4 regions of the Paenibacillus sp. FSL R7-0333 genome follow, and region 2 is predicted to be linked to each of the others. Evidence: predicted binding sites of a transcription regulator. Region 2 holds the regulator's gene; each other region holds the start of a gene.

Evidence for each region. The regulator Rex, encoded in region 2, represses fermentation and respiration genes when NADH is low (regulators of the CRP and FNR family bind a similar motif). The targets are predictions, from matches to a motif close to TTGTGAAATATTTCACAA.
Region 1: MKY86_RS29435 (formate/nitrite transporter family protein) is a predicted target of Rex. The motif match lies at 1,575-1,592, and genes of this name have one in related genera.
Region 3: MKY86_RS31695 (cytochrome ubiquinol oxidase subunit I) is a predicted target of Rex. The motif match lies at 1,213-1,230, and genes of this name have one in related genera.
Region 4: MKY86_RS07295 (flavocytochrome c) is a predicted target of Rex. The motif match lies at 1,182-1,199, and genes of this name have one in related genera.

Annotation. Positions count from the first base shown of each region.
Region 1 covers NZ_JBBOBZ010000001.1:6,856,791-6,859,940, reverse strand. Annotated here, with positions in the region: gene MKY86_RS29440 (FAD-dependent oxidoreductase) at 112-1,476, shown strand; gene MKY86_RS29435 (formate/nitrite transporter family protein) at 1,713-2,540, shown strand; gene MKY86_RS29430 (MFS transporter) at 3,014-3,150, shown strand, end outside.
Region 2 covers NZ_JBBOBZ010000001.1:4,487,011-4,490,160, reverse strand. Annotated here, with positions in the region: gene dinG (ATP-dependent DNA helicase DinG) at 1-1,313, shown strand, start outside; gene MKY86_RS18945 (redox-sensing transcriptional repressor Rex) at 1,452-2,102, shown strand; gene MKY86_RS18940 (amidohydrolase) at 2,092-3,150, shown strand, end outside.
Region 3 covers NZ_JBBOBZ010000001.1:7,365,682-7,368,831, reverse strand. Annotated here, with positions in the region: gene MKY86_RS31710 (S1C family serine protease) at 1-204, shown strand, start outside; gene MKY86_RS31705 (cold-shock protein) at 599-799, shown strand; gene MKY86_RS31700 (cold-shock protein) at 891-1,121, shown strand; gene MKY86_RS31695 (cytochrome ubiquinol oxidase subunit I) at 1,345-2,733, shown strand; gene cydB (cytochrome d ubiquinol oxidase subunit II) at 2,737-3,150, shown strand, end outside.
Region 4 covers NZ_JBBOBZ010000001.1:1,784,104-1,787,253, forward strand. Annotated here, with positions in the region: gene MKY86_RS07285 (response regulator) at 1-431, shown strand, start outside; gene MKY86_RS07290 (hypothetical protein) at 578-1,036, opposite strand; gene MKY86_RS07295 (flavocytochrome c) at 1,221-2,651, shown strand; gene MKY86_RS07300 (FMN-binding protein) at 2,677-3,036, shown strand.

The DNA.
Region 1 (3,150 bases), 2.4 Mb from region 2:
AAAACAATCACAAATGTAAAGTTGTATAAACGCAGTCAGTACAGCACTTTTTTACAGACGCAATCACAAGCCCTACTAAATAAGCTTTTCAACTTGGAGGAGGAAGAAATCATGAAAGTAGCAGTTATTGGATGTACCCACGCCGGAACGGCCGCCATTGTAAATACCGCACAGTTATACCCGGATGCACAGATTACGGTGTACGAGCGCAACGATAATATCTCATTCCTGTCTTGCGGCATAGCCTTATACGTTGGCGGTGTGGTCAAGGACCCGCAGGGACTATTCTATTCCTCCCCGGAACAGCTTGCCGCCCTGGGTGTGCTGACGAAGATGCGTCATGAGGTAATCAACATTGACACCGCCCGCCGGACCCTGAAGGCCCGCAACCTCGTCACCGGCGAGGAAATGGAAGATACTTATGACAAACTAATTATGACAACAGGTTCATGGCCGATTGTGCCTAAGCTCGAAGGAATAGAGATGGAGGGCATCCTGCTCTCGAAGAACTACAATCACTCCAACACCATTATCGAAGAAGCGCAGAAGGTGAAAAGAATTACTGTGGTCGGTGCCGGATATATCGGGGTCGAGCTGGTGGAAGCTTTTCAGATGAATGGCAAGGAAGTTACGCTGATTGATGGGGAAGACCGCATCCTGAGCAAATATCTCGATGAAGAGTTCACCGCACCGATCCAGCAGTCGCTTGAGGATCACGGCATTAAGCTGGCGCTGGGCGAGAAGGTCGCCTCCTTCGCTGGTGAGAACGGCAGAGTGACCAAGGTGATTACGAGCAAGGGTGAGCATGAGACGGATCTGGTGATTCTCTGCATTGGCTTCCGTCCGAATACAGAGCTGCTGAAGGGTCAAGTGGATATGCTGCCGAACGGCGCGATTATGGTTAACGATTATATGCAGACCAGCCTGCCGGATGTCTATGCTGCCGGTGACAGCTGCGCGATTCATTACAATCCAACGGGTAAACATGCATACATCCCGCTGGCCACCAACGCTGTGCGTATGGGAACGCTGGTTGCCCGCAATCTGGTCTCGAACACGATCCCTTACATGGGTACACAAGGAACATCGGGCATCAAGATCTACGAGGACAATATTGCCGGAACCGGACTGACTGAAGAGGCTGCTGCAGCCGAGGGAATGGATACGGAGAGCGTGATGCTGATCGACAACTACCGTCCGGAGTTCATGCCGACCTTCGAGCAGGTTCAGGTAAAAGTGGTCTTTGACCGTGCCACCCGCCGCATTCTGGGCGCGCAGATTATGTCCAAGATGGATCTGACGCAGTCGATCAATACCGTATCGGTCTGCATCCAGAATAAGATGACCGTGGACCAGCTGGCCTTCATCGACTTCTTTTTCCAGCCGCATTACAACAAGCCTTGGAATTTCCTGAATACCGCAGGCCTTCAGGCTCTGCCGAAACCGGCTGCCGTCAAAGAACCTGTACACGTATAAGAGCTGAATATTTTGCCGGAGCCCGCTTAGGGCTCTTTTTTTGTGAACTCTCGATGCAATGGCAGCGGGAATGAAAAAATTTTCCGTACAGCCAGCTTTTGTGGTAAATTTGACATGTCAGTGAAAACTTTCACGTGGTTTTTATGATAGTGACTTTTATCACGTAAATGTGATTGTGATCACGTTACAATGGCATAAAGGAACAAATTTTAAGTAATTAGAAGGGGATAGGAATCATGGCTTATAACAAACCGCAGGGAATCGCTGAGGTCACGGTAGAGAACGGAGTGAAGAAGGCGCATAATCCGCTCAGCACTGTACTTATTCTTGGTTTCTTGGGAGGAGCGTTTATCGCGCTCGGATTTTTGCTGGATATTCGTGTCATTGCCGGTGCGCCTGCCGAGTGGGGGTCCATTGCCAACTTCATCGGGGCTGCGGTATTCCCGGTCGGACTGATCCTGGTGCTGCTTGCGGGCGGGGAACTGCTGACAGGGAATATGATGGCGGTGCCGCTGGCTTTTATTGCGAAGAAGATTTCGTTCTGGGAAGTCATTAAGAACCTCGTGCTGATCACACTCAGCAACCTGGCGGGTGCCTTATTCGTCGCTTATTTCTTCGGTCACATCGTTGGTCTTACATCAGATGGCGTGTATCTGGAGAAGCTGGTAAGTATGGCGGAGCATAAGATCGATGCTACGTTCCTGCAGGCTTTTATCTCCGGGATCGGCTGTAACTGGCTCGTAGCGCTGGCGGTATGGCTGTCGTACGGGGCAGACAATTTCAGCGGCAAAATCCTCGGTATCTGGTTCCCGACCATGGCATTTGTAGCCATCGGCTTCCAGCACGTTGTAGCTAACATGTTCCTTATCCCTGCTGCGATCTTCGAAGGACATTTCACCTGGGGCCAGTATGTGGCCAACTTCGTTCCGGTCTGGCTGGGCAATCTGACGGGCGGCGCAATCTTCGTGGCTGCGGCGTACTGGATGGCTTATCTGCGCAAGGAGCCGGGTGCTGTGAGCCCAGCCGCAGGCGTACCTGCTGCTGGATTGAAGAAACACGCTTAATCTACAGATTTTGACCCGGTGTGAATCACATCGCTGGTCTGTAACATAGCTTGGCCTAAGCACTTCCTGCTTCTCGGCACCCTGCATCAAGGGATTCGTAGAGACAGGGAGTGTTTTTGTATCGGGGACAGCAGGATCATCCTCCGGACAAAACAAAATTCACCGTGCAATCCGATTCGGGGGAACGAAATCGGATCTCACGGTGAATAAAATAGGGAGTGTTTCATATGGATCATTACCCCGGCTTCCGGGGAACGAATCAGTGCGGGCAAGGTATTTTTCTTTACGTGTGAAAGAGCGGGGAATAGAATATACATATCGCTGCCGGCGGAGAGGCAGGATTGATTTTCAATAGGATAATTCCCTGGTTTCCCGCGATACAGCATTAACGCGTATGCTTGCCCCGCCCCCTGTTTTGGGATGATACTGGATGGATTAATGACAGCTATGTTACAGGGGATGACAGACAAGATATGAGATTCATGCAGGCCTATCCGAAGGAAATTAAAGTATTCTTGATTGCCAGTCTTATTAATGCTACCGGCAGTGCGCTGATGTGGCCGCTGGTTACAATGTATGTATTCGATGAACTGGGACGCAGCATGAAGGA
Region 2 (3,150 bases):
CGGGCAGTGAGCAGGCCTCCGAATGGAGCGGCGTGATCGACCGGATCTATCCCGATCTGCTGACGGTGAAGGAGTCCTGGGATGCGCTCAGCGACCGGCTCTTCAGCCTGCTGCCCGAGCGCAGCGATGCCGGGGCCGGTGAAGCAGGCCAGCTGGTGGCACGCCTGCAGCCGGGCAAGAAGCCGAAGGATTGGGAGGAGCTGGCTGCCCTTGAGAATACACTGAACCTCAGTCTGAGCGATATCATCCGCAAGGGCGACAAAATGCTCAGTGAAATGCGTGACACGGACAGCCAATCCTCCTCAGACAGTCTTGTGACTGATATCGGTGGGTTATTCAAGGATCTGGCATCCATTAGAGAGCAGATCCGCTTCTTCATGAGTCTGAACGATGAGAACATCGTGTATTGGCTGGAGGGAAGCGGCAATTATAAGGGCAAGTCGCTGCAAATGTATGCTGTTCCCGTAGATGTCAGCACCCAGCTCAGGGAGCTGTTCTTCGATAAGAAGAAGAGCATTATCCTGACCTCGGCCACCTTATCCGTGGATAAATCCTTCCAGTTTATGATTGATAACCTGGGTCTTGGCGAAGCTGCAGAGCAGCGGCGTCTGATGACTGCACTGCTTCCGTCGCCATTCAAGTATCGTGAGCAGGCTCTCCTGGTCATTCCCCGGGACTTCCCGAGCGTCAAGGGGAGTATTGGGGATGCCCGCTTTGTGGACACCCTCGTGCACTCCCTTGCCGAGACAGCTGTAACAACACGGGGACGGATGCTGGTGCTGTTTACCTCCTACAAGATGCTGCGCCAGGTGTATGAACCGCTGAAGGAGGCACTTGCCTCACAGGATATCGCGGTACTCGGACAAGGTGTGGAAGGCGGCAGCCGGAGCAAGCTGATCCGCCGCTTCCAGGACAGCCCGGCTTCGGTCTTGCTGGGTACCAGCAGCTTCTGGGAAGGGGTGGATATCCCGGGAGAAGCATTGACCTGCCTGGCGATTGTCAGACTGCCGTTCCAGCCGCCAAATCACCCGCTGGCAGAAGCGAAGTCGGAGCTGCTTCAGGCACAGAAGAAGAATCCGTTCATGAAGCTGTCCGTGCCGCAGGCCGTCATCCGCTTCAAGCAGGGCTTCGGGCGGCTGGTCCGCACGGCGCAGGACCGGGGCATCGTAATTGTGTACGATACCAGAGTCATTGAATCGCATTATGGAAAGTACTTCCTGTACTCGCTCCCCGGTCCCAAGATGGAGCATATGCTCACCGAGCAGATGGTCCCGAGAATTGCCGAATGGCTGGATGACGGCGGGGTTTCCTAATTCTTCTGCTATTGCTATTATTAATAAGTCATGATTAACCTGAAGATCCGTTCCCGCCTGCCCTGCCACTCCGGCAGGCGGCGGGGCACGGTTGCTATAATTGTACGGGTCTAACACAACTTTTAAGGAGGAGAATACATGAAATCGGATAAAATATCGGAGGCCGTCGTGCGCAGGCTCCCAGTGTACCTGCGTTTCCTGAACGATCTCCAAAAACGTGAAATCTCCACAGTCTCTTCTCAGGAGCTGGGCCAGAAGCTTGACCTAAATCCCGCCCAGATCCGTAAGGATTTGGCTTATTTCGGCGATTTTGGCAGGAAAGGCATCGGCTATGATGTATCTTATCTGATTGAGAAGATCCGCCATATCCTGAAGCTTGACCAGCAAATTAATGTTGCACTGGTTGGAGCCGGTAACCTCGGTCATGCCTTGTCTAACTACAACGCTTACTTGAAGGATACGATGAAGATTACTGCCATCTTCGATGCCTACCCGCCGAAGGTGGGCCAGCAGATCAACTCGCTGGTTGTGCAGCCGATGGAGGAGCTAAGCAGTACAATCCGTTCGCAGGGCATCCGGATCGGGATTATTACCGTGCCCGACAGTGAAGCCCAGAACGTAGCTGATATTCTTGTGGATTCCGGTATCGAAGCGATTCTGAACTTCGCACCGGTTATTCTCAAGACGCCTGCCAATATCCGGATTCATGCCGCAGATTTCACCACAGATCTGCAGAGCTTGGCCTATTATTTGCATGATGGAAAGGATGAGGCTGAAGATGAGCAGTAAGATCACGATAATCAAGAATGGGCACTTCCTGGTTCCGGGCAGTGACAAGCCGGTACTGAGCGGGTACATGACCCTGGAGAATGATTTGATTACTTACATAGGTGAAGCTGAGCCGGTAGTGGAGGATGGCGCACAGGTCGTAGACGGCAGCCGTCTGCTGTTCATGCCTGGTCTGGTCAATACCCATGGTCATACTGCAATGTCACTGCTGCGCGGATACGGCGACGATATGGTGCTTCAGTCTTGGCTGCAGGAGAAGATGTGGCCGATGGAAGAGAAATTCACTGGTGATGATGTATATTGGGGAACCTCGTTGTCCGTGCTGGAGATGCTGAAGGGCGGCACAACCACCTTCCTCGATATGTATGATCATATGGACCGGGTAGCGGAAGTGACCGAGCAGTCTGGTATTCGTGCTGTGTTGATGCGCGGCGTAATTGGGCTGTGCCCGGAAGAGGTACAGCAAGCGAAGCTCGCTGAGGCGATTGCTTTTGCCCGTAACTGGCACGGCAAGGCTGACGGCAGAATTACGACCATGCTCTCACCGCACGCCCCGTACACCTGTCCTCCAGAGTTTTTCATGAAGTTTGTGCAGGCTGCCCATGATCTAGACCTGCCAATGCACACCCATATGTCCGAGACGCGCCATGAAGTGGAACAGAACGTGGCCGACTACGGCCTGCGTCCGGTCGCACATCTGGAGAAGCTCGGAATGTTCACCCGTCCTTCGCTCATTGCCCACGGGGTTCATCTGAACGATGAAGAGATCGGGATTCTGGCCCGCCATAACGTTGGCGTGTCGCATAACCCCGGCAGTAACCTGAAGCTGGCCAGCGGGGTTGCCCGTGTTCCTGAACTGCTGAGAGCCGGGATTAAGGTCTCCCTGGGTACAGACGGTGCGGCAAGCAACAACAATCTGGATATGTTCGAAGAGATGAGGCTGGCGGCTCTGATCCACAAGGGCGTAAGCGGTGATCCTACAGCGGTACCGGCTCCTGAGGCGCTTCTGATGGCTACGGAGTACGGGGCGCAGTCTATTTTCCTAAGC
Region 3 (3,150 bases), 2.9 Mb from region 2:
GCTGTGGGACCGGCGAAGGAAGCGGGTCTGCAGCTTAACGATGTGATTACCAAGTTCAACGATAAGCCGATTACCTCCACGCTGTCGCTGCGCAAATATCTGTACGATCATACCAAGATCGGTGATAAGCTGAAGATTACCTTCTACCGCAATGGTGAAGTGAAGCAGACCACAGTCCAGCTTCTTGAGAAGCCAGAGGAATAAAATTGGAAATGGCCGTATATAATAATGAGGCAGTCACGATTACCGAAACAGTTCAAGCCGTCCTTTTCAGGAAAAAAAGAAGAGGGCGGGGCTGTTTCAAGAATAAATAAATGGGGTAATTGGTAGCAATGGGTATAAATATTACAATTTATTATGACTGGTAGCCCTTACATTGGGAAGTAGTCCTTATAAGGGAAAAAACGGAGGAATTAGGATAGAACAGCTTGCCTTTGTTATTAAGGTGTGGTAACATGAAATTGTTCTTACATTGATACCTTATTCTCGCATTGAAAAGGGCTGTCAACCAAAGCTACAACCTTTCTCAATGTGTGAATTTTTTCTTTGTCTGAAGATAAAAAGAACATATTAATTTAAATTTGTGGAGGTAACACACATGCAAACAGGTACAGTTAAATGGTTCAACGCAGAAAAAGGATTCGGTTTCATCGAAGTTGAAGGCGGAAGCGACGTATTCGTTCACTTCAGCGCAATCACTGGCGACGGCTTCAAAACTTTGGACGAAGGCCAACGCGTTGAATTCAACGTTGTTCAAGGCAACCGCGGACCACAAGCCGAAAACGTTGTAAAACTGTAATTAATAGAAGGTACCGTCCCCGCTTGTGAAAGTTGGGACGGTCTTTTTTTATCATCACTTGCTTGCAACATAAAGGAAGGGAGGAACGGCAATGAACTACCGGAAAAAGCCTTTGGAGGAAGTACCGGAAGAAAATACCGCAATTTGGGCCTGTACCAATGAGGATTGCAATGGATGGATGAGGGATAATTTCGCATTTGAACATGCGCCTTCCTGCCGTCTCTGTCATTCCCCAATGGTTCGTAGCATGAAGATGCTGCCGCAATTGCTTAATTCAAATGGCGATCTCAAATCGCTTAAGAAAGGTATTTCCATTACCTAGACCAATACCTTTATGAGTCAAGACAACTATATATGCAGGACACCTTCAAGACGGTGAAACCGTCTTATTTTTTTTGCTTTTAAATGCAAAATTGTGATATTTGTCACAAATTTATTGTTTTTTATGCCTAAACGGGGCGTATAATGTGATAATTATCACACTTTGAGTGATGGGAATTTGACAAAATAGACATAACGAAATGGGGAGAAGGAAGGGGAGAAATATGGATACAGTACTGCTGTCACGTATACAATTTGCGTCGACGACAATTTTTCATTATTTCTTTGTGCCAGTATCGATCGGACTTGCGCTCATAATTGCCATTATGGAGACCATGTACGTAAGAAAGGGCAATGAAGAGTACAAAAGAATGGCGCAATTCTGGGGGAAGCTATTCCTGATTAACTTCGCAGTAGGTGTAGTAACAGGGATCTTGCAGGAGTTCCAGTTCGGGATGAACTGGTCGGATTATTCGCGCTTCGTAGGTGATGTGTTCGGGGCTCCGCTTGCGATTGAAGCCTTGTTGGCCTTCTTCCTGGAGTCCACGTTCATCGGAATCTGGATCTTCGGCTGGGATAAGGTATCCAAACGGATTCATCTGTTATCCATCTGGCTGGTCGCCTTCGGAACGATGCTGTCGGCATTCTGGATTCTGCTGGCTAACTCGTTCATGCAGCATCCGGTCGGCTTCCAGATGAACAATGGCCGTGCTGAGATGAATGACATCTTCGCACTGATTACAAACGGCCAGCTGCTGGTGGAATTTCCGCATACCGTGCTTGCCGCTTACGCTACAGGCGCCTTCCTGGTAACAGGGATCAGTGCATACAAATTGCTTAAGAAGCAGGACGTTGCCTTTTTCCGAAAATCATTCGAGATTGCAGCAATTGTAGGGGTTATCTCATCATTCGGCGTTGCGGTTGCAGGACATGCACAGGCTCAATATCTGGTAGAGACACAGCCAATGAAGATGGCCGCATCCGAAGCGCTGTGGGGCGAGAGCGGCGACCCGGCACCTTGGACGGTGTTTGCCAATATCGATGTGAAGAACCAGACCAACAGCAATGAAGTTCAGGTTCCGTATCTGCTGAGCTTCCTGTCCTACAGTAAATTCTCCGGTGAAGTGAAGGGGATGCTGGAGCTGCAGCAGGAGTATGAAGTGGCCTATGGGCCAGGAGATTATATTCCGCCGGTCAAAACAACCTTCTGGAGCTTCCGGATCATGGTGGCTGCAGGCTCGCTGATGATACTGTTTGGGGTATACGCGATCTACCTCATGTGGCGTAAAAAGATGGACAGACCCAATACCTGGTTCATGCGCTTCATGTTCTGGGGACTGCTGCTTCCGCCGATTGCCAACACGGCAGGCTGGATTATGACAGAGATCGGGCGTCAGCCATGGACTGTATTCGGACTTATGACTACAGAAGACAGTGTATCACCTAATATTACCAGCGGACAGGTACTGTTCTCGGTGATTTCTTTTACCGCGATCTATGCCATATTGGGTGCAGTGCTAGTCGGCCTGTTCGTCAAAGTGATCAAAAAAGGTCCTTATGCTATGGATAACGAACACGGTGAATCCCACGATCCGTATAACAAGGAGGGCTAACCCATGTCACTTAATGAATTATGGTTTCTGCTGATTGCGGTGCTGTTCGTCGGGTTCTTCTTCCTGGAAGGCTTCGACTTCGGTGTAGGGATGGAGACGCAGATTCTGGCCAAGAATGATACGGAGCGACGGATACTGATCAATTCGATCGGGCCGTTCTGGGATGCGAATGAGGTATGGCTGATTACGGGCGCCGGTGCCATGTTCGCGGCCTTCCCGCATTGGTATGCTACGCTGTTCAGCGGTTTCTATATTCCGTTTGTATTTGCTCTGCTGGCGCTCATTGCCCGTGGTGTCGCCTTCGAGTTCAGAGGCAAACGCGATTCCAAGGCGTGGCAGAAAACCTGGGATGTCTGCATCTTCTTCGGAAGCTTCCTGCCGCCGTTCCTGCTCGCCGTGGTATTCGCCAGCTTCATC
Region 4 (3,150 bases), 2.7 Mb from region 2:
ACGGGGCCGTGGATTATTTGATCAAGCCGTTTGAGTTTGCCCGGTTTCAGGCGGCACTGTCGGCGTATCGTGAAGATTATAAGCTGATGCACAAGGAGCATCTAAGCCAGGAGCAGCTGGATAAGCTGCTGCGGCATTCGCTCGGGACGGAAGAGGAGAAGTACGCTGCCCTGCCGCTACCCAAAGGGCTTGCCGAAGGCACACTGGACAGCATCTGGAGCACGATTAGCCGGCTGGAGAGCCCGGTGTTCTCTACGGAGGATATCAGCAGCCATGCGCCCATCTCGCGGATCTCGGTCCGCAAATATCTGGCTTTTCTGACGGAGGCAGGGATTCTGGAGATGGAGCTTAGCTACGGGGCGGTAGGCAGGCCGGTGTATATGTATAAGGTGAGGCCTGAAGGGCATGAACTTATCCGTAAATATCTATAAGCAGCTAGGGCCGGAAGGAGCCGGCCGCACAATTAAAACGGAGTCACGGTTGCCTCAAGGCTGCCCCAGGCGTTCCATGACTCCATATAGCCGTCACATTAGCTGTGAAGGTTAGTAAGCTATGCCATACATAAGCGTGCGCAGAATCAATCGAAGGCCTGCTGCAGAGCCAGCGGACTGAACTCGTTAATGATTTTATAGGCTACCAGGTGCGGGTTGTTCATGTCATTGTCATAGATAATCATGTGATGCTTGCCCTTCAAAATAATGTCGAACCGCTGCTTCCGGTCGGCCTGGACAATGGTAATGTAATAGCTGTACTTGTTGTCTGTGCTCACATTGCGGGCGGATTTCATCAGGCGGACGCCGGAGAAATCATCGTAGATCTGCTTAATCGCTTCCGGCTCAGTAAGCACAACGTCCTTCTGTTCACCGGGAACAGAAGACAGGCGGGTAATTTCCAGAGCGGCGATATCTTCCAGACGGACGGTTCGGGTAACTACTCTTTTGAATGAAGTATAGCGGCTCGCGGTGTAGCTCATCAGGGAGACACCGGCTGCTGCCAGAACAGCACCGGCCAGCCAATATTTTTCGCTTTTTTCCATAGTTTCTGCTCCTCCTAGTGATACGGTTGTATAAGCTCCAATTATAAATCTATAAACACATTCAAGCAAATTCACTACCTTTATTTACTTTATCATTTCTTTAATTACTAAATATTCTTGTCAGCGCTCCTTCAGGTTATGATGATTGTGAAAATATGCACAATTACAATTGGAGGAGAACAGAATGAACAGAAAGAGATGGGGAAGCCTGCTGGGCAAGGGGCTGCTGCTGGCAAGTCTGGTGGTATTGCCTGCATGTAACAGCACCAAAGGGGAGTCTACGGACATCGTAATTATCGGCGGCGGCGGCGCGGGAATGACTGCTGCCATTGAAGCGCATAATCAGGGAGCCAAGGTGATACTAGTCGAAAAAATGCCTATGCTTGGAGGAAACACCGTCCGTGCGGAAGGCGGATTGAATGCGGCAGGAACACCTTATCAGGCAGCGGCTGGTATCAAAGACAGTCCGGAGCTGCATTTCGAAGATACCATGAAGGGCGGCAAGAATCTCAATAACCCGGATCTGGTCAGAACGCTTACGAACGGCGCGGCGGCTTCGGTGGAGTGGCTGAAGGAGAATGGAGCCGAGTTGTCTGAGGTGGGACGCGCAGGCGGGGCAAGCGTGAACCGGATTCACCGTCCGGCAGGCGGAGAAGCAGCAGGGAATTTCATCGTAGTCGCGCTGAAGAAGAAGCTGGAGGAGTACAAAATTGATGTGCGCCTGCGGACGACTGCCGATGAGATCGTCAAGAATAAGGACGGCGTGGTTACCGGAGTGAAGGTGACGGATAAGGATGGCAAGCAGTACACGATCAGTGCGAATTCCGTTATTCTGGCGGCCGGCGGTTTTGGAGCTAATATGGACATGATCAAGGGGTATCAGCCGAAGCTGGAAGGGTTCTCCACCACTAACCATCCGGGCGCAACCGGTGATGGTACAACGATGGCAGAGAAGATCGGTGCCAAGCTGGTAGACATGAAGGAGATTCAGATTCATCCGACCACCATTCCGAATCAAGGCGTGCTGATCACAGAAGGGGTACGCGGAGACGGTGCAATTCTGGTCAATAGCGAAGGCAAGCGCTTCACGAATGAACTGCTGACCCGCGATGTTGTGTCCCAGAATATTCTGGCCCAGTCCGGCAAAGTAGCTTATCTGATCTTCAATGATGAACTGCGTGCGAACCTGAAGGCAACTGAGGTTTACTTTGGAATGGATTTGGTCAAAGAAGCGGCAACACCTGAAGAATTGGCGGCACAGATTGGTGTAGATGGCAAAGCACTTGCGGATACACTGAAAACGTATAATGGCTTCGTTGCTTCCGGTAAGGATACAGAGTTTGAACGGCCGGATCTTGAGCTGTCTTTTGAAAAGGGTAAATATTATGCAATTCAGGTAACACCGGGAATCCACCATACCATGGGCGGAGTAGCGATTAACACTCAGGCTCAGGTACTGGATACCAAGGATCAGGTCATTGCCGGGCTGTATGCTGCGGGCGAAGTAACCGGCGGAGTACACGGCGCGAACCGTCTGGGCGGTAATGCACTGGCAGACATCACTACCTTCGGGCGGATTGCAGCGGATGAAGCTGTGAAGGCACTTAAGAAATAGGAACTTTCAGAAGGAGGAATTACTCATGCACAAGTGGACAAAAACCTTGCTGTTCTCTGCCCTCGCGGCTGCAACAGTATTAACGGCGGGCTGCTCTTCATCTTCCGGCAAGTATGTGGACGGGACATATGATGGTAAGGGCAAAGGGGTCAAGAGTGATATTAAAGTGGCGGTAGAGATCAAGGATGAGAAGATCGACGCTATTACCGTAGAGGAGCATAAGGAGACGCAGGCGATGATCGATGCGGCCGTGGAGAATACGATTCCTGAAATTATTGAAAAGCAAACCACAGAAGGCGTAGACGCCCTCTCAGGTGCTTCCGGCTCCAGCGGCGGAATTATTGAAGCGGTGACCCAGGCGCTGGAACAGGCCAAGAAGCAGTAAGTCATCATTCAATTGCTTATAAAAGAGTTGTGGTCATATCACCCGAGCAAGCCCAGCCCTCCTGTCTCCGGCAGAACGGCTGGGCTTGCTGCATAGTTCCATCCCCAGGAAGCG